Prochlorococcus marinus str. MIT 0917: one gene and its partner. The protein of the gene in region 1 interacts with the protein of each later gene in a pairwise test. Links are inferred from orthologs where the notes say so. Each region holds a gene or a part of one and is shown on either strand. Other genes may lie near its edges. The genes, in order: crtE and purT.

Evidence for each region.
Region 2: the proteins of crtE (region 1) and purT interact in binary tests that used the Escherichia coli proteins (3 or more experiments, as listed by UniProt). The link is inferred for Prochlorococcus marinus str. MIT 0917 from one-to-one orthologs.

Annotation. Positions count from the first base shown.
Region 1 is NZ_CP114784.1:616,424-628,544, reverse strand. The notes cover bases 5,947-8,720. They hold crtE (geranylgeranyl diphosphate synthase CrtE), read left to right. Parts: upstream 5,947-6,770; coding sequence 6,771-7,670; downstream 7,671-8,720. Other genes in these bases: O5637_RS03875 (ATP-dependent DNA helicase), read left to right, coding at 8,179-8,720; O5637_RS03880 (divergent PAP2 family protein), read left to right, coding at 7,667-8,182; folD (bifunctional methylenetetrahydrofolate dehydrogenase/methenyltetrahydrofolate cyclohydrolase FolD), read left to right, coding at 5,947-6,728. In the rest of the region: O5637_RS03915 (glycoside hydrolase family 57 protein), read right to left, coding at 1-878; O5637_RS03910 (2-isopropylmalate synthase), read left to right, coding at 1,202-2,821; O5637_RS03905 (hypothetical protein), read left to right, coding at 2,942-3,181; O5637_RS03900 (hypothetical protein), read left to right, coding at 3,249-3,626; O5637_RS03895 (HDIG domain-containing metalloprotein), read right to left, coding at 3,661-5,748; more of folD, read left to right, coding at 5,817-5,946; more of O5637_RS03875, read left to right, coding at 8,721-9,639; O5637_RS03870 (cobyrinate a,c-diamide synthase), read right to left, coding at 9,676-11,031; O5637_RS03865 (glucose-6-phosphate dehydrogenase assembly protein OpcA), read right to left, coding at 11,046-12,121.
Region 2 is NZ_CP114784.1:459,184-471,402, reverse strand. What follows is about bases 5,309-8,180. They hold purT (formate-dependent phosphoribosylglycinamide formyltransferase), read left to right. Parts: upstream 5,309-6,098; coding sequence 6,099-7,262; downstream 7,263-8,180. Other genes in these bases: O5637_RS02735 (DUF4278 domain-containing protein), read left to right, coding at 8,136-8,180; O5637_RS02740 (hypothetical protein), read left to right, coding at 7,321-7,512; O5637_RS02750 (hypothetical protein), read right to left, coding at 5,442-5,657. In the rest of the region: O5637_RS02815 (hypothetical protein), read left to right, coding at 1-181; O5637_RS02810 (hypothetical protein), read left to right, coding at 527-1,003; O5637_RS02805 (inward rectifier potassium channel), read right to left, coding at 1,063-1,347; O5637_RS02800 (hypothetical protein), read left to right, coding at 1,533-1,907; O5637_RS02795 (non-structural protein (NS2)-like protein), read left to right, coding at 2,511-2,750; O5637_RS02790 (type 1 glutamine amidotransferase), read left to right, coding at 2,758-3,489; O5637_RS02785 (hypothetical protein), read left to right, coding at 3,524-3,724; O5637_RS02780 (high light inducible protein), read left to right, coding at 3,858-4,064; O5637_RS02775 (high light inducible protein), read left to right, coding at 4,085-4,204; O5637_RS02770 (high light inducible protein), read left to right, coding at 4,204-4,350; O5637_RS02765 (chlorophyll a/b-binding protein), read left to right, coding at 4,290-4,475; O5637_RS02760 (hypothetical protein), read right to left, coding at 4,613-4,789; O5637_RS02755 (DUF3804 family protein), read right to left, coding at 4,907-5,299; more of O5637_RS02735, read left to right, coding at 8,181-8,306; O5637_RS02730 (hypothetical protein), read left to right, coding at 9,032-9,301; O5637_RS02725 (nitroreductase family protein), read left to right, coding at 9,453-10,004; and 5 more genes. UniProt on the Escherichia coli protein: Involved in the de novo purine biosynthesis. Catalyzes the transfer of formate to 5-phospho-ribosyl-glycinamide (GAR), producing 5-phospho-ribosyl-N-formylglycinamide (FGAR). Formate is provided by PurU via hydrolysis of 10-formyl-tetrahydrofolate.

The DNA of each region.
Region 1 (12,121 bases):
TGAGATGAAATCTTAAATAATTTTATTCCTAATGGCCTTTTTTCCTTAATCCCTATCTTTTTTAGGTTTTCTATTGATAAATCCCAGCCTAGGTCTCTATGAAATTCTCTGTAGTTTGGATTCCCTGGATATCCATCCCTTGCTGACCAAACTGGAAGAGTTGATTCACTATCTCTACCAAAAAAAGCTACTCCTCTTCTTGTGCATATAGGAGCATATAAACCATATCTTGGTCTTGGATCTGCATTTAATAAGCCATGTCCATCTAGGACGGCATACCTAAGTCCTGATTCAGACATTAAATCATCTAAGCCCTCGTAATAGGCACATTCAGGCAACCAAATACCCAATGGGGCGTTTGTAAAAAGGCGCTGGTGCTCTCTTACTGCAGTTTTCAATTGAGCTCTTACTGCCTCAGGGTTTTCTCTCAAAAGAGGCAGATATCCATGAGTAGCTGCACATGTAAGAATATCAATTATTTCTAATGTTTGTAGCTTTTTAAATCTTCCTATTAGATCACCTTTGCAGCTCTTCCAGCTTTTTAATTGACGTTTTAAGTGACCTTTAAGATCTAGGGCTGCTGCTGTGCAGTTTGTCTCTAATTTATTTAGAAGTTCTAATCTTATTGATACCCATTCTTCAAAGCGATTTTTTAATACTTGATCCTCCAAAAGCGAAAGCAAAGTAGGAGATAAACCTATTGTGATTTTAGGTGTTTGATCTTTTGCAGTAGAGGCCTCCTCAAGTGTTTCTAAAAGTGGCAAATAACATTCCACTAGAGCTTGAAAGAACCAATCCTCCTCTAAGGAGCCGGGTTCTTCTGATCTCACGTAAGGCAGATGGGCATGCAGGACTATGGCGAGATTGCCTTTAGTCATTAAAACTCCCAGATTTTTTGAATAGACCTTCGACACTTATACTCTTTAGCTGCTCTAGAAAAGATAAACTTTAAGTTCTAATATAAATCTAGTCAAAATAGATACTAAAAAATAATTAATTTTTACTTATTAATTAGAGCTTTTTTATTTGAATTTGATATTAAACCTTAAATTTTTACTATTTTAGAGAAAGAAATATATAAAAAGATAAATTAAATTACTAGAAACTTAATATTTTTTCTAGTAATTTATTAGAAACATACTACAATTAAATAGATTCATTTAGATCTTAAAGGTCTATTTATTTTTATATAATCCATGTTATGGCCAAAGATCCGGGCCGAGTTTTAATTTTCGATACCACTTTAAGGGATGGAGAGCAATCCCCTGGGGCGAGTCTTAATTTAGAGGAAAAGTTAGCCATAGCACAACAATTAGCAAGATTAGGCGTTGATGTTATTGAGGCAGGATTCCCTTTCGCTAGCCCTGGTGATTTCGCTGCAGTTCAGAAAATAGCTGAGAATGTAGGAGGAGAGGAAGGACCTATAATTTGCGGACTATCAAGAGCCTCAAAACCTGATATAAAAGCTTGTGCTGATGCTATTGCTCCAGCTCCAAGAAAAAGGATTCATACTTTCATTGCAACCAGTGATATTCATCTTGAACATAAATTAAGGAAATCTAGAAAAGAAGTTCTTGATATCGTTCCAGATATGGTTGGATATGCTAAAAGTTTTGTTGATGATGTTGAATTTTCTTGTGAAGATGCTGCAAGAAGTGATTTAGATTTTCTGTATGAAGTAATCGAATTAGCCATATCTTCAGGTGCTAATACTATAAATATTCCAGATACAGTTGGTTATACAACTCCATCTGAATTTGGAGATTTAATATTAAATATTAATAAAAATGTTCCAAATATCAATGAAGCAGTTCTCTCCGTTCATGGTCACAATGATTTAGGACTTGCTGTCGCAAACTTCCTTGAGGCTGTCAAGAATGGAGCTAGACAACTTGAATGCACTATTAACGGAATAGGAGAGAGAGCAGGTAATGCTGCTTTAGAAGAATTGATTATGGCTCTTCATGTAAGAAGATCATATTTTAATCCGTTTTTCGGCAGGGCTCCTGAATCTCCTACTCCTCTAACAGCAGTTAGAACAGAGGAGATAACCAAGTCCTCTCGTTTGGTTTCCAATTTGACTGGGATGGTTGTACAGCCTAACAAAGCAATTGTTGGAGCAAACGCTTTTGCCCATGAATCTGGAATACATCAAGATGGAGTATTGAAGAATAGGCTTACGTATGAAATTATCGATGCAAAAACAGTTGGGTTGTCAGACAATAAAATTACTTTAGGAAAACTTAGTGGTAGGAGTGCTGTTAGAGCTAGGTTAGAGGACCTAGGATATGATTTGAATAGAGAAGATCTTAATGATGCTTTCGCTAGATTTAAAGACTTAGCCGATAGGAAAAAAGAGATAACAGATCGAGATCTAGAGGCAATTGTTAGTGAGCAAGTCCAACTGCCAGAAGCTTTGTTCCAATTGAAATTGGTACAAGTAAGTTGTGGAACATCTCTGATGCCTACTGCAACAGTAACTGTTGTTGGGGAAGAGGGAGAGGAAAAAACAGCAGTCTCTCTTGGGACCGGTCCTGTTGATGCAGTTGTTCGAGCTTTGGATTCTTTAACTGAAGAACCAAATGAATTGGTTGAATTCTCTGTAAAGTCAGTTACAGAGGGAATAGATGCTTTAGGAGAAGTTACTATTCGAATAAGAAGAGATGGAAACCTTTTCTCTGGTCATTCTGCTGATACCGATGTTGTTGTTGCAGCGGCGCAAGCATATATAAATGCGCTTAATAGATTAGTAGATGCTCAAGGAAGGAAATCGATTCATCCACAACATGATTTGGCTCAGGTAGATAAGAAAGGGGTTTGATGATATTTTTTTTCTTTAATATTTCTTTAAAAGCGTTCCGTAAATTTTTTTTGAAAAATCGTACTAAATCACTTAATGAAAGATTAATATATGTTGTGACGATTCGATAAGCGCACATAAATGGCTTTAAAAAAAAATCTCTATCGACTTACAGGACTTGATGGATCTCCCCACCATGTTCTAGATGCTCCATATGAAAATATTGATGCAGCTCTGAAAGCAGCAAAAACATGGTGCGATGGTCAAGGGTTGAGTTGCGCTATTAAAAATAGAGGTATTGGTGTACAAGTGCTTGCAGGGAATGGAACTTGGAGAACTGTTTGTTATCCATCTAATTGTTTGCAACCTTCTCTTGCATAAAATAATTTATTAATATCATTTATATGATTCTATTTAAGAGAATAATTTTTTAAAAATGGGTTCAGGGATGCGCGGCTATTGGACCCTTACATGGTTTGGTTTGATCTCAAATACACTTGCGATTCCTTTTATTGCTTATGTTGTTGGATCAGGACCGCCCCTTCAAACTGCAAATATTACTCTCGCAATAAGTCTTGCATGGCCAGCGGCAGTAACTGGAATTGTTGCTTCAGCAGGGCTATTTGCTCAGAGAGTATGGGGTGTTATTTTATCAATAGTTGCTTTATCTATGTCTCTTTCTGGAACTTTGCCTTATGGAATAATCAGATTAATTAAAGTAAATGATCTTTTTGGGATAAGTGGTTTATCATTGCTGATAGCTTTGCTTAATTTATTAGCTTTACTGTATTGGTGTAGAAGAGGTCATAGACGAATAAGGCTTTAAATAATTTTGAATCTTCCCAAATTTCATTTAACTTTTACCTTGAATTATAGGTTGGATATTTTAATCTTCTATGTCGCATCCTCCTCCATACAGAAACAAAAGCCCTAAGTATTATTTCTATTTCCGCTCTAGTTAAACTACTTTCTTTTAATTGACCGTCTATCTGACGAGATTGAATTATTTTTCTAACAGTTTTGCATGCTTCGTTATCTGAGGAAGATGCGTCAAGAGCCCTTAAAGCTGCTTCACAACCATCTGCAAGCATAAGTATCCCAGTCTCTTTTGAATGGGGTATAGGTCCTTTATATCTGAAACGTTTTTCAGAAGCAGAGGGATCACTTTCTCGAGCTTTATGGAGAAAATATCCCATTTTTAATGTTCCTTGATGTTCTGGGATGAAATCAGCGATAGGAGATGGAAGTCGATATCTCCTCGCAAGCTTCAGTCCTTCATCTACATGTGCTTGAAGAATATCGGCACTTTTATATGGGTTTTTTATTTCTTCATGTGGGTTTACTCCATCTTTCTGATTTTCAATAAACCAATTGGGAGCATGTAATTTCCCTATATCATGATAGAGAGCTCCGGTTCTTATTAGGTCAACATCAGCTCCAATAACTCTTGCTCCTTCCTCTGCGAGGCTTGAAATTGTTAAAGTATGCTCAAATGTCCCTGGTGCTTCTCTAGATAAACGGCGAAGTAAAGGACGTTCTTGATCAGCAAGTTCCATTAATCTTGCTCTGGTAAGTAATCCAAATGTATTTTCTAATATTGGAATAATTAATATAGTTACCATTAGTATTGCACTTATTATAAGTGTCTCATTGAAAATAGAATTAGGATTAAATGTTAGATTATTTAATTCTATATTTTTCTCTTTAATTAGTTGATTAAAAATAAACCATTGTCCTAATAATGCACCAAAAGGTATAAATACAGCTATTTGAAGAACTTGTGCACGGCTTCTCATCCTTCTACCTAAAAATGCAACAAAAGATCCAGCGACACAAGCAATTATTAGCCTAGCTTCACTTAATTCATTAATAGATGATGGCCACATTAGACTAGCAGTGGCCATCCAAGCTAATGATGTTGTTGTACCTATTCCTTGCGATAGAAGTAGTGTGGGAGGTAATATTAATTGCATAGGACTTGCTAGCGGACCAAGCCAATCTTTTGTCAATTGAACTACAAATAATAAAGTTAAGGAAAGTAATCCATGTCTAGCCTTAAGCCTGGGCTTTTCTCTTCTCATAATCATAAGAAGTAATCCGCAACTACCCATGGCTTCGGAGAAAGTCATTAACCATTTTAAAGGCCTAGGACTTCGGCTTACTTTATTAAAATGTTCTAGAATATCAAACTCTTGTGAACTTATTGGCTCTCCTTTTTTTGTTATTATACTGCCTTCTTTAACATTTATTGTCTTTATAGAATCTTTATTAATCAAATTTTCAAGTAATAGATTAGTTTTGAATTTATCAACTTTTAAATTACTTTTTTGATAAAAACTGTTTGATAATATTTTTGCACCTAACGATCTATTTGGAGAATCTTTTTCACCTAGATCTATTAATTGAATTGAAGAAGCTTCATTAAGTTGATCAAGTGCAAGTGTATTAATAATTCCTTGAGAAAGCATTTTTCTTGAAACATTTTTTATCTCTTCTTTCCATTCCTCCCATTCATTATCAGAAATATTAACTAGCCAAATTTTCTCTGAATTTGTTAAATTAATTTCTTTTAAATCCTCCTCAAAATTATTATCCTTTAAGTTGCTAAGTAGATTTATTTTCTTAAAAACAGTATTTTCTAAATTGTTTGATTGATTCTTGTCTACTACTTGAACAAAACTTTCTTTTAAGCCTTGTTTCTTTTCTTTTAAATCCTTAGTGTCTATTACTTTTGCATCTCTAGGTGCTATTACATTTACTTGAGAAATATCACCTGGTTTGAGATCGGGAACAGCAAGTAACTTATAGCTTGAAAATATTGCTACTAATAGGCATACCATTAGTAGACCTAATTTGTCAGTGGTTGACCAGCGGAGTATTGGCCGCCTGGGAGATTGACTCCCTAACCATATTCTCCAAATTTTTTTTGGACTGGGTAATTTAGCCAAAGACTTTCTCACCTACCCTGACGCTAGGTTTTATGCGTTGATTAATTGAAATTGCATTCATTTTACTTATGCCAAAAATTTTAGATGGGAAAAAACTTGCTCTGGAGATTGAACTCATCCTTCAACAGGCTATCGAATCTGGTTTGGAAGTTGTGAAACGTCCTCCTGGTCTTGCTGTACTTAGGGTTGGTAATGATCCTGCGAGTGGAGTTTATGTCAATTACAAGGAAAAAGCATGCGATCGAATAGGTGTCAGAAGTTTTGCAAGGCATTTAAAAGAAGATATTTCATTGAAGGAACTTAAAGAAATCATTAAAAGTTTGAATGAAGAAGAGAATGTTGATGGAATTTTATTGCAACTTCCATTACCTGCGCACCTTGATGAGGCTTCCTTGCTGAGGAGTATTGATCCTGATAAGGATGCTGATGGTCTACATCCTTTGAACCTTGGAAGATTGATGAAGGGAGAGAAAGGCCCACGATCATGTACTCCTGCTGGTGTTATGTCTCTGCTTGAGCGAAATCAAATCAAAATTGAAGGTAAAAGAGCAGTAGTTATTGGACGTAGCATTCTTGTTGGCAAGCCAATGGCTTTAATGCTTGAAGCTGCAAATGCTACTGTCACGGTTGCTCATTCTAGAACTAAAGATTTACCTTCTTTGACTAAGGATGCTGATTTACTCGTAGTAGCTGCTGGCAAGCCATATTTGATTGGGGAAAATCATGTCAGCGAGAATTGCGTAGTTATTGATGTAGGAATTCACAGACTTCCGCCTGATCAAGAAAATATTCAAGAGCTCAAAAAGACTAAACTTTGTGGAGATGTAAAGATATTTGAAATTGAAGATAAAGTAGCTGCTTATTCTCCTGTACCTGGTGGTGTAGGGCCTATGACAGTAACAATGCTTCTAGCAAATACGGTTGATAGGTGGCAGAAACATTGTGGATTACCTTTAACTATTAGTCATTTACTTCCATGAATCACAATGTCCTGAGAGAATTGGTAAGAATCGATTTTTTGCATGCAGGAAGCAATCGCTTCTTTTGACTTCGCTGAGTATCTAGAGAAAGCTAGAACTCGCGTTGAAGATGCGCTTGATGCGTCTCTGGGCCCTGAAAAGCCAGAAAAATTAAGAGAATCTATGCGCTATTCCCTTTTGGCTGGAGGGAAGAGATTAAGACCAATACTATGTCTAGCTGCCTGCGAACTTGCAGGAGGCGAAGTTGAAAAAGCATTGCCTACAGCAGTTGCTCTTGAAATGATTCATACAATGTCTCTTATCCATGACGATCTACCTTCAATGGATAATGACGATCTTCGTCGAGGGCGTCCAACCAATCACAAAGTCTACGGAGATGCTGTGGCCATTCTTGCTGGAGACGCTCTTTTGACTCGAGCTTTTGAGATGGTGTCAATTCGAACAGAGGGTATACCGTCAGAGAGACTATTGAAAATAGTTGGTGAGCTTTCTTTAGTTGCAGGAGCTCCTGGACTAGTTGGAGGACAAGTGGTTGATCTCGATTGTGAAGGGAAAGAAGTTGATTTAGAAACCTTGGAGTACATTCACCTCCATAAAACAGGAGCCCTGCTTAAGGCATGTGTGACTTGCGGAGCATTGATTGGAGGAGCTGATGAAAATCTTCTGGAAGCATTAAGTGTTTATGCCAGAGGTATTGGATTGGCATTTCAAATAATTGATGACATTCTTGATGTAACAGCAAGTAGTGAAGTATTGGGCAAAACAGCAGGAAAGGATTTAATTGCTGATAAGACTACTTATCCAAAATTACTTGGTCTTGATGAATCAAGAAGGAGAGCAGATCTTTTAGTCGCTAAAGCAAAAAATGCTCTAGATCCTTGGCCGGTAAAGTCAAAACCTCTTCTTGCCTTGGCTGATTACATTACAAGTAGAGATAGATGAATCTTAATCCAGATTTCGCATTACCATTTATTGATTTTCTTGATAATGCTGTATTGGCCTGGGGGCTAGCAGCATGTGGACTTGCTCAATTTTCTAAATTATTATTTGAATTAATTTTTAGGCAAAGGTGGAGACCGTCAGTACTTATAGAAACAGGAGGTATGCCTTCAAGTCATTCGGCTTTGGTAACAGGAACCGCTGCAGGAGTTGGACTTCAGCTTGGTTTTAATGATCCCTTATTTGCTTTGGCTTCAACAATTGCTTTTATTGTGATGTATGACGCTTCTGGCATAAGAAGATCGGCAGGCTTAACAGCAGCAAAAGTCAATCAAATTTCTAAAGATAATTCCAATGAATTATCTTTAGAAACCACTTTAAAAGAATCTTTGGGTCACACAAAAGCCGAGGTGTTGGTAGGAAGTCTACTTGGCCCAATTGTGTCTTTACCAGGTATTTTCTTTATTGGTTCCCCTTTGCATATTTTGCAAATGATTGGATTAGTTTCTTTGTGAAAGAACTAAAGTCAAAAGAAGATTGTGTCGTTTTAACTAAGGATCAAAAAAAATCTCTTGAATTATTCTGTGAATGGCTAAAGGCCCCATATTCCTTTAAACCCTTCTTAGTTGAAGGCTTTGCAGGTAGCGGAAAAACATATTTATCGATGAAATTATTAAAAAAGGTCGATGAGTTAGATTTGAGTTGGACCGTAGTTGCTCCAACTCATAAAGCTGTAGGTGTATTAAGGCAGGGATTAAGAAATGAATCTATTCAACCCACACTGTATCCCTCTACAATTCATCGTTTGCTTCGACTGAAATTAAAAAGAAAAGCGGAAGTAGAAATATGCGAAAAAACAGATCAAACCGAAAGCTCTTTGGAGAATTTAGGACTTGTTTTAATTGATGAAGTATCAATGATTGATTCTAAATTATTGGAGATAACTCTTGAATGCGCAAGATACAACTCGACTCGCTTGGTTTTTGTTGGTGATCCTGCGCAACTACCACCAGTGGGAGAAAGCTCTAGCTCAGTTTTTTTAATGAAAAGAGCTGTGAAAACTGAACTTAGGGAAGTTGTTCGTCATCAAGGACCTGTTCTGAAATTGGCAACAATAATTAGAGACGGTCAAATCCCTTGTAAACAGCCTCCAATATTGCCAGTTATAAATTCTAAGAAAGGTAAAGTTGGAATATTAGAAAGAACAAGTTGGCTTGAAAAAGCCAAATCGGCATTGAGGTTATCTTCTTTAGATGATGATCACGATGGAGCAAGAATTTTGTGCTATACGAATCGAATCGTTGATAATTTAGTTCCTCATGCAAGAAGAGCTATACATGGTGAGATGGCAGATCAATACCAGGTTTTACCTGGAGAGGTTTTAATAAGCCGTAAAGCAGTAATGGTCAATGCTTCCTTAAATGAGGATGAGCTTGGAGAAGAACCAGATATTTTGATTAGTTCCAATAGAGAGATGATGGTAGAAGATGTGATTCCAAATAGTTTTGAATTGGCCTCTTTAGGAATCCATCAAGATTTTGAAAATCCTTTACCTGTTATTGAAACTCAGATAGCTAAAGTGAGATGTGATAAAAAAGAATTTTCTTTGAGGTTAATGCCTCAAATAGGGTCTAAATCTCGTATTGATTTAGATCTTTCTTTAAATAAATTAAGCAATTTGGCAAGAGATAGAGGAAAAAAAAATAGTGCTAAGATTTGGAAACTTTTCTTTTTTATCAGAGATTCATTTGCATATTTAGGACCTGCTTCTGTCCTTACAATCCACAGAAGTCAAGGAAGTACTTTTGGAGAAGTGTTCATAACATCTGATGTCTTTTGGCCTAAAGACCTTGAATTTAGAAGACGGCTTGTATACGTTGCTGTAAGCAGAGCGAGCAAAGGAGTATGGATTGTTGGTGATAATACAAGCAAGACGAATCAATCTCTTTTAGAGAAATTATTAATCGACTAATTTGGAAAAGTTTTATTTTAAAAAATCAGATTTGCCTTAGGAATAATTCATGACACTTCTTTTCCAGTTTTCTAGAATAAGAGGTGAACTTGCCCAATGTAGATGTATCCAACTTGCATGAATTAAATGATTACAAAAACCTTCATTTTTAGTGTCTATATTCCATCCTCTAATATCCCATAGTGGATTTATTTCTGAATTATATCTTTCATTAATTATTTCCCAGCGATGAAATTCATGTCCTATTAGTTTATTACCGGGATTGCTAATAGGACTTTTATTTTTACTTGTTACTTCTCTATAACCAATTTTTAGATTACCTTTCTTAGCCTTAAAGGGTAATACACCAGCCATTGAATGTTCTTTACCTTCAAGATCAAATATACTTTCACCCAAAAGCATCATTCCTCCACATTCAGCATATATAGGAAACTTTTTTGAAAACATTTTTATTGACTTGAGGCTTATTTTTGAATTACTCAATTGGTTTGCATGTTGCTCAGGAAAACCACCAGGTATTATTAATCCTCTAGCTTCTTTGGGGATCTGTTCGTTTTCAAGAGGTTTCCAAGTAATTGTAGGCATACCGTTTTTTTCTAGTAATTCTTTTGTTTCTTGATACCTAAAATGGAAAGCATCATCATCAGCAATAGCAATTGGGTGAATAAATTCTGATTTTTTCTTTGAGAAAGAGTTAATTGTTTTGTTGTTAGGTTCTGGAGGTAATAAAAGCTTTCTAAAACTTTCTATATCTAGATAATCTTTGGCTATTGAAGCCCAATTTTTAACTTTAATTTCTAAGTCTAAAATTTCATGAGCTGGAGCTAAACCTAAATCTCTTGAAGGAAGATATAACTCTTTGCAGTAAGGAAGAGAACCCAATGCCTTTATATTGATTTGATCAAGAACCTCCAATAATATTTTTTTATGTCTAGGAGTTTGAACATTATTGAGAACAACTCCTGCAATTTTTAATTCTTTATCGTGTTCTCTAAATCCTTTTATTAAGGCTGCTAGTGATGCCGCCTTCCCTCTAGCATCAACAATAAGGACTATTGGCAGCCTTAATAACTTAGCTAATTCAGCAGTACTCCCTTTTGAACTACTGCCAATTCCATCGAATAATCCCATTACCCCTTCAACAAACGAAAAATCAGTTAATCCTCCGAAGTGATTAAAATTTTCTTTAACCCAACTTTCGCCAGACAGAATCAAATCAAGATTGCGGCAAGCTTTATTTGAAACTGCAGTGAGTTGTTGAGGGTCTAAATAATCAGGTCCTACCTTAAAAGTTTGAACTGTTTTATTTATACTTTTTAACCAAGAAATTAAAAGAAGACTTAAAAGAGTTTTTCCACTGTTACTAGATACAGCAGAGATTACGCATGCCATCTAATGAATATGTTTTATTTGGCTTGATTAACTAAATCAAGCATTTCTTTTGCTATTGGTGTCGCACTTGCGAGTAAAGGACTTGTATTGCCTCTACTGCTGGAAAGTAAACGAGCAACATCATTTTCTAAAGAGTTTTTTTGAACAGGAACGACTTGTTCAATAAGCTCCATTCTTGCCATGCCCCCAGCTTCTAATCTCATGCATTCCCCTGATTCTGATGCGAGAATGACACAAAGATCGTTTCTTTGTTTGTTTTTGGCTTTTGCAATTAATCTTAAACCAACTATTTGACCAGGATTTATACTTGGCTTACCCAGTGGTAGAGAAGTGATACTGACTTCAACAAGAGTTTTGTCAGGACGAAGAAAATTAACTTTAAGCTGATCTTTTTTTGAAAAGATGCAATTTGCAATTTTCCAGTTGAGTCGATCGGCAATCCATGAAGCGAGTAGAAGACCTTGAACAGTTTGAGAACCCTCAATATCAATATCAATCTTTTGTAAATTATCAAGAGCATTTCTTCTTTGAAGTGGATCAAATACCATTGCTAAGGTTTCTCTCCAACCTCTAAGTCGTAGCCAATTCAGATCATTAACAGCTTGTCCAGATTGAATTCTTTGAAGCAATAAATTTAAGCAGATCATTGGTTCACCTAGTGCCGTATCAATAATTAATCTCCGATTTGGCAGCGCTAGAGCATTAAGAAATTCAGGGGCCTCATCAATTCTTCCATTCCACCACAACCAAGAGGGAAGTTCATTAGGGACAAGAGTCTCAACAATCTCAAGTCCATCATTGATGGCGGTTTTATTACCTCTTAAAACAATTACATCGCCACAAGCTGTTTTGCCTCCCCCTTCTTCAGGAAGAGGACAATATGCGGCTACTAAAGTTTCTAAATTATTTTCTTTTTCAATTGTTGGTGCAATGGTTATTAATCTTCTAGGTTGCAAATTACTAATTGAGGTGTCAATGTGTTGCCCTCTAAGGTCTTCTACATTTTTAATCAACTCTTCAGATTGAATTGAAGCTTGAACTCTGAAATCTAGTGGTGATGTACTGTTAGGAAGATCTCCTTTTAAAATAA
Region 2 (12,219 bases), 160 kb from region 1 along the record:
ATCCCTTTTCTTTTTATTCCCCACAAAATCTAATGTAACAATAACTGATCAAGTAAGTGCAGTTTGTGAAAGTTTTGCCTCCGGTAAAATAGATGCCCTTAAAACCATAGAGGCTTTAGATCTAAATATTGATGATTATTCAATAGGCGTGAATAATGCTGCAAAATTATTTTGCACGTAGCTTTTGAGTTCTTTTTGTTAATTATACCTACTACATTTTGATCATTCTTGATCTTCGACTCAGAAATTGTGTTTGAAATATAATTTGATGTTTATACAATTAATATGGCTTAAATACTTCTGGGTTTGTTATTTTTCTTTCTTTAGTAATATTATTTACATGATGTGGATCAAATATCGATCTAGGAACATTACTTTCATCTGGTTTTTAATCGATAGCACATAATGAAACAGACTTATACACTTGTGAAGTATAAGTTCTACATGCATAACACTGATGTGAAAATGCATACCCAAGTAAATGTAATTTCTAATTTTCTTTAATTCTCGTTCTCACTAAACAGACATGAATATCTCTCAATCATCGCCTTTGTATGAATATTGGAATTCTGATCAAGTCGAGAGTGATGAAAACAAGAGACTTTTAAAGCTTAACTCTAAGGAACCTGCTTCTAACCTTTTTAGGAATGAACCCTACAAATGGGAGAATCTCTATCAAAGCGTTCTTAGAAACGTTATCAGTGGAGATGATTCATCAATAAAAGGATTGATGGTTTTGTTGTCTACAATCAGTACAAGGGAGAAAAATATAGTCCTTAACTCACTAGAGGCTTTGTTAGATAAGCATGTAATTTATAAATTGAGATATGAAAAATATCAAGATATAAAGTCTAGAAAAAATTTTTATACTGCCTTTAGAATATTGTTGGCTATTTTTATCAATCCATATAATTTAGAACTTAAAAAAGAACCAAAACATCTTTATGAGAAAACAGGAATGTTTTTTTATAACTTTAGAAAGATAGTTTTATCAAATAAGTGATTTTAAATTTCTGGTGAAACATTTCAAATCTCTAAAATTTTAATCTTAGAGAAGGATAACTATTGGAGAGAAAATTTTTCAATTAATTTTTTTAGTTGTTCTGTTCGAGAGTTTTTTTGTGGTCTGGCATCATCAAGTACTGCTGCACAACATAATTGCCATGATGAACCATCTTTTAATTTCAATTCTTTAGAAATATTGACTGGAGCACAGGTTAAGGAAGTTATTTCATCGATATGCTCTAGAGTCTCCCAAAGTTCACTCTCTAAGAAATCTAGTTCAACTTTTGAGAGGAGTTTAGTTGCTATAAAATCTTTGATTAAATCTGTAAGCTCTAAAGACATTTTTCAATTTAATGTAATCGACAAAACCATAGTTTTAATGGAAAAGGCAGTTTGTAAATATTTATTTGATTTTGAGGATAGCACTTTTCTAAATGATTTAATTACGAGCTTATTTTCAAATTCAATCCTTAAAACTTATTTCGGAAAACTATAATAAGAAAAGAAACTGCTTCCTGAAATAATAAATGAGCATGGAGATTACAACTGAATCTGCCAAAAAGGCACAAAAAGAAGCTGAATGGGCATATAACAAAGCGATGGAAAAGTTCTATTATTCAATGTTGGAGGTTGTTTTCTTAAGGATTAAAAGTCATCTATCGACGCATGGACTAAGGAAAGTGGTTGAGATAGATCAAAAAAGAGCTAACAACGAAAATATGGGAGTTGAATTTAGTCAAAAAACTTGGTCGGTATTAGCTGAAGCATGGACGGGTGCAGAGAGTTTGGCTATGACAAATATCGCTGAACTTTATGGGCTGGAGATATCTGATTTGGACATATCCAAAATTCAAAAGCTTGATGGAAATGACAGTTCTCCAAAATGCACTCCATCAAAATAACTTTGATGTACATTGAATCTGTACTAAATACTTTCACTGATTAATGTGAAGTTGCAACAATTAAAAAAATTCTTGAAAGAAAGAAAAAAGCTACTCAAGCAGAAATATCTTAAGAAACTTGTTGAAAAACAACAAAACTAGCTTTGACTTGAATGAGTGGTATTTATTCCTATGTCGTATTAGTCTAGGTATATGACATATTATGGAAAGCCAAATTATATTCAATACTATGAGTTGTTTGACGACAACATTGATCCGTGCGAATTAGAGTATGAGAAGGAAAAAAGTTTAGTGATTCTGTTCACGAGAAATTTTATAAAATGTCAAATCATAATTTAATTATCGGTGGATCGGAGTCCGTTGCAAATTTAAATAAATCTGAGAGATGCTCAGATGGTTTTTGCTCATTAACAGATGAAGAACTCAAGCAACTTTAATCAAACGTAAATTAAGAAAAATATGCATTTTAATGATCATTTTTTTATTTATTTAGAAGCGCTTACTTTTTTTCTTTTGTCTACAATGTTTCTCCTTTTGTATAAAAGCAATAAATGGTTCCAACACTCTAGAGCTTTATCTAAAAAAGATGATTGAATTATCCATATGAAATATCTACTATTATTGACTGTCTTTTTAGGTCTAAGCATTCCTTCGGAAGCAGTTACTACCCGAATGTTTAAAGTTCTAGATACTTGTGCAAGATATAGGTTGAAAGAGAAAACTGCTTTAGTTGCAATAAAAGACCTCAAGCTCAAATATGAGGGTAATGATGAAAGTGAGGCAGAGCTATTCATCAAGTTGTATTGCTCGGTTTTTACTCCAAATGAAAATGTAGATTTTTAATTTATTTATGAGTCGTTTACTTGTTCTCCAGCATTTAGAACGAGAGCGACCCGGACTGTTTGTCAATCTTGCTAAGGAAAGAGGATTTAGTGTTTGTATTTTTCGTTTGGATCTAGGAGACTCTCTTCCAGAACTTAGGAATGGAGATTTACTTTTGGTGTTGGGTGGACCTATGGGTATAAGAGACATTGGTGCTTCAACTTATCCATGGCTTGTTGAGGAAATTGGTCTAATAAAAGAAGCTTTAAATCAAGGCGTTGGATTAATAGGAGTATGCTTGGGTGCTCAACTTTTAGCGTATGCAGCTGGTGGTGATGTTGAAATGATTCAGGAGGAGGTATCTCATCAACCATTAGCTGAAATAGGGTGGGACTATATCTTTCCTCAATCACTAGAGGATAACTTCAAGCTGACAAGACTTTTAAGACATCCTTTCCCTGTTTTGCATTGGCATGGAGATAGAATTTTATTGCCTCATTCTGCAGAGCTTATCGCTAGTAGTTGTAGATGTAAGGAGCAATTATTTAGTATTGGTCCATTAGCTTATGGGATGCAATTTCACGTTGAGATTGACGATGAGATGGTTAATACGTGGATTTCAGAAGATCAGAAATTTATTTCTTCAGCATTAGGGGCAGAGGGTCAATCCATTTTAAAACAACAACAAAAGGAATTTGGTCATAAAACATTAGATTCTAGATTAGAGTTTTTAAACATTTTATTTGACCTATTAAGCTAAGTAAAATTTTTAGCTGCTTAAAATATTTACTAAAATGATTGATGACTTCACACTGGCGCAGTGCAGAAAAGATAGGGAAGTTCTCCAATTAAAAATTAAAAATCTTGAGCATGGTATCAATGAAGCAGAAAAAATGATTTCGGAGTCAAGTATGAATGATGAGGCATTAACTTTTTTAAGAAGAAAAGTAGCAGAATCTAACCAGGATTTAGCAATTCTATATTTAATCCATTAAGTAATCTTCATTGGAATTGTTTTGTTGAAAATCCACTTTAAGTTCTTCATGAAGTGAGTAAGCCGTACCCGACCGTATCTTCCACTTAGAAAATTCATACTTTACATTTGTTCACATCAACGCAATTCCAGCAATGACAAGTTCATCTCCATCTCAAGTAATCACTGAGTACGGCAAGCAAAACATCTTTGGCCGTGAAACACAGCCTCAGCTTGTAGAGGACTACACCAGCTATCCAGAGGAAGCAGAAAAGACAAATGGCCGTTGGGCAATGATCGGAATGTTCAGCCTTTTGGTTTCATACTTCGCAACAGGTCAAATCATTCCTGGAATTTTCTAAACCAATAACTACTCATAACAATGCAACCATCTAACAAAACAATCCTAGAAAGAAGCATCGGCAGACCAGCCATGATGGCATTCGTTCTACTAACAGGTATCTACCTGACAACTGGTCAACTTATCCCAGGTGTCGTTTAATGAAAAACCAAATCACTGAAACTCCAAGAGTTGAAGAAGGCAAAGTTATTGCTGAAAGACTAAATGGCTACGCAGCATTTGTTGGATGTTGGGCACTAATCGGTGCATATCTAACAACCGGTCAAATCATTCCAGGTGTTGTGTAATGAACAAAGAAACAAACTACTGGAAAACAGCAGAGCAAATGAATGGCCGTCTCGCGATGATGGGTTTCTTTGCTGCAGTGATTAATTACGGAATAACAGGCTGGATTATCCCAGGAATTGTATAGTCCGAACTTCCAACTCTAAATTAAAAGCCTCTTGTCTGTGATTACGGAAGGGGCTTTTTTAATGGATTTTTTGTTTGATTAACGAAATGCAAATTAATTCGGTAATATTGATGTTTATCAACTTGATGTAGTTATTTCTATTTGATTCTTGTGTCTAGGATCAATATATCTTCTACTTTGCAACTACCATTAAGCCATTCTCTAAACTCTTGAGCAATTGCTAGTCTTTCCCTTTTAGGTAGCTTTTGGGCTCTAATTAGGAGCAATGTCATTGAATCTGCAATCAACTCTTCAACATTTGGCTTTTCTTGCATTTACGACTATTAACTTTTTCTCTTTTAAATTATCTATCTTGTTGAATGATGAGTACTTCAGACGTAAGGATATATATAGAATTTACGAACACTTAACCATTAAGAAGGAAATATAAATTAGTCGTTCCACAAAGTCATATCTGACTGGCCTGAAGATCTTTGCATCCACGCTACTTTCCATTTATCATCAATCTTTTTAAAAATCGAAGTTACTGTAGGGAGGTCATCATTTTGAGTCCCTTTATAAGTAAATTTTGAGCCTAGGGTGAAAACGCACATTGCAGCATTTGAACCTAAGAATTCAAATTTGTGCACCTTTGTGACTTCCGCGCTTTCTAATACAAGATCTCCTGAGGACCACATCTCTTGAAAACCTTTTGCGTCAATGGGATTCCCACTTGGTCTTATAAATAAAAAGTCAGGGGTTGCATTGTCTAAAAAGAATGATCCCATTCTCTCTGTTGAGGCAAAGGCTTCTAGGATGGATAGGATTTCTTCTTTAGAAGACATTGATCAATTAAAACAATAAACTAGGATTACAGATTTGCTCAATATTTGGATGTTTTCTTTGCCATCTTTTCTTGGTGTGCTGACAATATGAAACTATCCTTTCATAGAGAAATACTAAAATAATTGATTTTAAGTAGAGATTTTAGGCAGCTTCTTTCGACAAATCATTTTGGAAAAGAGATATAACTTCACCTTTTGGTGTTTTATAAACTCTCTCTACAATTTCGCCTTCAGTAATGATTACTTTAGTATTCATTGAACCTGAGGGCAATGTCTTAATAGCTGGTACAAGAGCTTCTTTTAAATCTGGGAACTGATCCAAGTCCTTGAAGTCTTTAATTTTCTTCTTAGCAACCATTCCAATAAATAAGTCGAAGTTATTCCTTCCTTTTAACTAACTTTTCTCCACTCGTAAAGAGCTTGTATAGCCAATCAGCTCTTTATAGGACTAATGTGAAAAATTAGATATAGTTTTTGGATTAGTAATTGCTTTTATAAGCTTGTTTTCATTGTTTTCAAAAGTGTTGTACCTAATGTCCAAAATCAATAGCATTGCAGTACTCAAAAGTAGGTATACAAAAATTACTTGTTGTTGTGGCAATATCATTCTTCCATCTTATTGAGTTGAAAAACAATCGCGAATGATCAATTGATTTTATCCATCAACAACAAGCGCTCTGTTGTACTAAGAATAATTTTCCCCTTTCAGTGTCTCTGTTAATTTCTACTTCCTTTTCTAATAATTAATTCTGTTTGAGGGATATTATATTTATATATTTATTGGCCTATAGATGTGATTATGAACGTTTTCCCAAAGAAAATAATGCTTTTAGGTAGTGGAGAACTAGGAAAAGAGGTGGCAATAGCAGCACAAAGATTAGGTTGTTATGTTATTGCATGTGACAGATATAATGATGCGCCAGCCATGCAGATAGCCGATCAATTTGAAGTATTAAATATGAATAATGGTAGTGAATTAAAAGAAGTTATATATAAATGTAATCCTGATATAATTATTCCTGAAATTGAGGCTCTTGCAGTAGATGTATTAAAGGAAATCGAACAAAAAATCACAGTAATACCAAATGCTAGAGCCACTGCAATAACTATGAATAGAGATAAAATCAGAGACTTAGCTGCTAACGAATTAAATATCAGAACGGCAAAATTTAGTTATGCGATGAATCAATCCGAGCTTAATTTGCGTGCAGAGGAGATTGGTTATCCTTTATTGATTAAGCCAGTTATGAGTTCTTCAGGTAAAGGACAAAGTTTAGTTAATAATAAAAATGATTTAGTCCAGGCTTGGAATTTGGCTATTGAAAAATCAAGAGGTAAATCAAATAAAATTATATTAGAGGAATTTATTGACTTTGATTTAGAAATCACTTTATTAACTATTAGGCAATTTAATGGTAAAACATTATTTTGTGCACCGATAGGACACGAGCAAAAGAATGGAGATTATCAATGTAGTTGGCAACCAGCTACATTAAGTGAAAGTGTTTTAGATAAGGCTCAAAAGATAGCCAAATGTGTCACTGATAATCTTGGTGGAGTTGGTTTGTTTGGCGTTGAATTTTTTATAAAGGGTGAGGATGTGATTTTTTCAGAGCTGTCACCAAGACCACATGACACAGGCTTAGTAACTTTGATTAGTCAAAATTTAAATGAGTTTGAATTACACCTTAGAGCTGTTTTAGGTATCCCAATTCCAGAGATAATTTGTCATGAAGCTTCTGCGAGCAGAGTGATTTTGGCTTCCCTGAAAACTTCAAACATAGCTTTTACGGGACTTGAAGATGCCTTATGTCAATCGAATACAGCTGTATTTATTTTTGGCAAGCCGAGCTCTACTGAACATCGTCGAATGGGAGTAGCTGTCGCAAAAGCTGAAACCCTCGAAGAGGCAAGAATCAAAGCTGATAAAGCAGCTCAATCAGTCCAATTTATAAATGAATAATTTTAATTCAGATTGTTTATCTGATTTCAACAAGTGCAAGTCGATTTGGTTTCTATTTTTGACTGAGTTAAATTGGAATCCAAATGCTATTAATCCTCTTGAGTTGGTCCCTGAATCTTTTTGGCCTGATGTTACGGATCTCTTAATTGAAGCTAGATATATTGGTCAAAGCAGGAATTATTACCTCAAAGAGTCTGATGACTATATGGATTATTTAAGTAAAGGTGGTAGGCCTTTTAAAGCGGATTGAAAATCATACATATTCTTTTAACTGCTTACCAACTTCCTCTAGCCCCATAATTGTTAAAATTTTTGTAACTGGCCTTGCCTAACAAAAACTAAATTACAACAGATTTATGGGGATAGATGATCCAAAACTTCGTTTGTTCATGTTTCTTTTGATTAATTTAATAGTGATAGTAGTTTTTAGAAACTGGGTATTAAATAACGAGGCTTTTGTGTGGTTACTTAATGGTTTACCTTCTTGAAATGCTATGAAAATATTTGATTCAATTTTTCAAAATATTGCTTCATCTGGGTTTAAGCCGTTAGTTAATTTGATAATTTTCGATATTAGAATCCTTTTTTTAGTGCTTTAATGACTTTTGTAAGAAGAGGGAATAGGAGGAATGTTGATTTAGTTTAAAAAAGAAAAAAGAGGATAAATAATTAACTTACTTAGTGATTTAAGGGTGCTTTTTAGTAAGAAATGCAACTATTTCGTTTAACATTGCATAATTAACTGTTTTATGTATCACGAAGAACATCGTTTAAAGATAATTTCTGTTATATTTGATACACGTTCAGCTAAATAACAAGCTGCAGTAAGACTCGAGACATGGAACGGGGTCTTGGGCACTACTAGAAAGAGCAATGACTGTTCTTACTTACAGAGGCCAAGAGTACCTTCAACACAAAGAAGCTACTCCAAAAAAAGTTGTAGAACTTAGTTACAGAAGTAACGTCTACACATCTAGGCAAGCAGAAGCTAAAAAGCAGATGCAAGCATCCTTAACTTACAGAGGTAATACTTACCAAAAGTAATTTAATGGATTTACAAAAGGGGGGGTGATAAAATCCCCCTTTTTTTTATGCTTATTTTCCAAATAAAAAACTAGCTGATTCATAGTTTAGTTCTATGTATTTTTGCCTGAGTTCTATTACTCTGGTTTTATGGGTGGCATCCGATGTAGAAATAAGAATGACTCCGAAATAATCACAATGATTACTCAACAGTCATGGCCTAGTTGCAAGTTGCCTAAAACTCAAAAGGCACTTGAAGCTATTTATTCAATGCTCTGGAAAAGACCAAAGGTGTTTAGATGGTATTACAGGTCAAACTAATAGCTTTATTCAAGGGAAACCGCACACGCAAATCACTTAAAAGTTGTTGAGAATAATATTCGAACCTTTTATTAATTAATGCAAAGATTATTTAAACCTAACAGTAGTTTATTGGCCTTATTTATTTTAGTACCTATTACACCAAGTATTGCAGCTATTACTGTTTTCACACAGTCAGTTTTAAGTGACAGAAGTTCTAATGTAACGTCTATTTCTCATCATGAACAGCGAGTGGTTGATGCTACTAGCTATTAATGACTACTTTGCTCTTTTAGTTACCAGTAAAACTTACTATATGAATTTATTCTTTGCTCATTAAAGCTTTATTTAAAGTCTTATTAATTTTATCCTGATCTTGGTTTAAATACTCTTTACGTCATCAGATCAGTAGGTTACAAGTCAGTAAGTAACAGCTTTCTCAAAGTATGGTTTTAACGAAAAAGTTTAAGGCCTTTGATGACGCAATCTTAGATCTGCATCCTGAGTTAAAAGAGGTTCTTAAACCTAATGATCATTATCCAGAGCTAGAGATTCTTCTGAAAAAAAGATCTGTAAATCTACCTTCTGGATCCTTGAATACGAAGGTAATTATTAATGATGGAGAAATTGTCGAACGCGTATTCAAGACACCCATGGGCCAACTCGTCTCGTTATTTTCAAAACCATCAAATGTAATTCTTGACAAAGTTGCTTGATAAGTGATTTTCAACTAACCATGGTTTATTAGATGTGAGATTCAAGCTGGAGATGATTTAAACGCCTTTTATTTATACAGGTCTCTAAACTAACTTTTTGTAAAATTTTCACTATGGCTAATAGTGTAGTTAATAACGTCAAGAAAAAATCATGGAAATAGCTGAAGCAATTAAAAAACGAAGGACTCTTCATATCTTTTCTAAAAAACGTGTTCCTAGAGAAGTAATTGAAAAATCAATATTTGCAGCTAATCAGGCACCTTGCCATAGAAGGACTTTCCCATGGCGTTTTACCAGCATTGGGATAAAAAAAAGGGAACTTTTATATCAACTACAGCTAACTCTGAAGTTTGGTGATATGAAAATAGATGAATCTAGTTTGAAAAAGATAAGAGACAAAATGCTAAACCCTTCCCATTTGCTTGTTGCCACTCAAGTATGTACTGATAATCAAGTTCAAAAACTCGAAGATTATGCTGCTTGTGCTTGCGCGATTCAAAACCTGTCGCTTTCACTTGTTGGTGATGATGTTGGTTGCAAGTGGTCAACAGGAAAAATCACTAAAGACCCTAATACCTATAAAATTGCACAAATAAACTCAAGCGAGGAGGAAATTATTGGTTTTATATGGATTGGGTATGGGACTGAGCCGCCTCTAATCAAAAGACCTTTAATTAGCACTATCTATCGAGAGAGGGATTAATTTTATTTAACTCATAGAAGAGAGATAATGAAACTGATAAGGAAGTGTTGAGGCCACACTGAATACAATTAGTATCATCCCTGTCTTATCTAATCGTTTCATGTTCAAAAAGACTTTAGAGTTTAACCTAATTGAAGAATCTTTTTCCCATGAGTATTTTTAGTAGGGAGAACTAGACATAACTGAGTAATAAGTTAATGAAAAAAAAGACCAGGGGGGGCATAAAATTTTTGCATGATCAATATATGAACTAATAGAATATATGCCAGATCTTAAATCAGGTCTTAGTCCCTGCTTAAATCCACTTAATTGTGTTTTCTTTCAAAAAGAATTTGGAGATGTTGACAAGACCTTTGATCAACTTGTCACGATTGCCCAGAAAATCCCTAGAACCAAGGTTTTAGTTAGTAATGAACATTATTGGAAAGGGGTTTGTCGTAGTTTGATTTGGAGATTTCCAGATGACTTGGAGATTTTAAAAATAGATAAGAAGATTCAAATCAAATCGGCATCAAGATATGGTGGTGGCGATCTTGGAGTTAATGGAACTAGAGTGGGAAGATTATTAACTGCTTTAGAAAAATTCAATAGTTAGCTACCAAAACTTTCATAAAACAATCAATTTGTTGTCGTTGGGAAATATTCTAGTTATTTTTAAATAGCTGTATAAAAAAGATGAACAGAGCACAAAAATATTTTTTACATCTTCCAAAGGGGACTCATTTTGAAAAAATCATTGATACAGAATATGGGAAAGAGAATATATATGTAAGCCCAGACGGCAAAAAACATTCAATACCTATGATTCCTAATACGATTTCTTTAGCATGTTCAAAACGTGAAAATTAGCAATTAAGACAATTGTTTTCTCATCATGTGATTTTTGTTTCTTCATAAATATGACCAGAGGCTTCAACAATAGGCTTTGTTTCAGGACTAATGAAAATGTTATATAAAACATTCTCTGATCCTTCAGGCATAACAGTTTCTCTTTTAGAGTCTCCTATGCATTCACCGATATAAAAAGTTTTAACACCCATTTCTTTAAACATCGTTTGCTGCTCTGGAGCATTCATATGAGTGCAATACTCTGAAAAAGTATTACTAATCTTGAAGTCTAAAACAGTGATTTCAGTTGCCATTGAAAGGGTAAGTGAATATTAGAGGATGTATAGATTTATATGTTTACCACTTTACTTTTGTCCCTACAGACTTTGTTGTTTTCGCTTCCGTTGTCTGGGAGGATGTTAGTTGGTTTTTTTTATTTATACCGTTAGCATTTTCGATGTCTTGTAAAAGACCTTTTTTGGCTTGATGAAAAGCATTTTTCATTAAAAATATTTGAGCTTCATCAAACTTTTGTTGTATTTTTTCTTATGTACGGAGTCAGCTCATTTGGTGATAAGGTTATTTTTTTTTATATTCTCTTTTAATATTGCTCTTTATTCAAATTGATATGAAGTGGCAACTTCTACAAAAAAATATTATTAGTAATAACTACTCACTCAATTGATAGAGAAGCCTGGTAGTTTTGCATATTGCATCTACAGCTTCAAACGATATAACTAACACAAGTTGCACTGTGACATTGTTTATCTTTAAGCGCTTAAGCAACAGGTTTTCATCGAAAAAGATCGACAACAGCAAATGTTATTCAAGATGTGAAATGGAACCTTTACCTAATGAGATTTATCAAGACATAGTTGATTTTCAATCTGATGTGAATAGACCTATAGACATTTCTATTTACCGTGAATTCAAAAAGGAAGCTGCATGAGCTCCTAACCTAATTTTTCTAGTTCTTAGTTTCTTTGATTCCATTAATCTATTGATAGGGTTCAAATTTTATAACTTTGCAATTTTGTTGAATAAGGCTTATTGATTTTTCCTTGAGTTATTGAACGACAGTAAAGTATAAATAAAGAAGTATTTAAATTTTTGTTGATGGATAGCTTGAAAGCAGAGTCTTTGGCTAATGAATTGAATGAATTAGCATGTAAAGGGTGCACTGAGGGATGGCTAGAAAAACACGATGGACTATCAGATCCAATTCAAGACATTAATGAGTGTGCATCTCTTGGATTTATTACGCCTGAACGACAAGAACGATTAGTTAATGAAGTAAAAGAGCTTAATGCTGGAAATTAAATAATATGGATAAAAAAAGAAATAGTCCGAGTAAGTTTTCTGTTCCTCCTTTCGCTTCAGATGATGA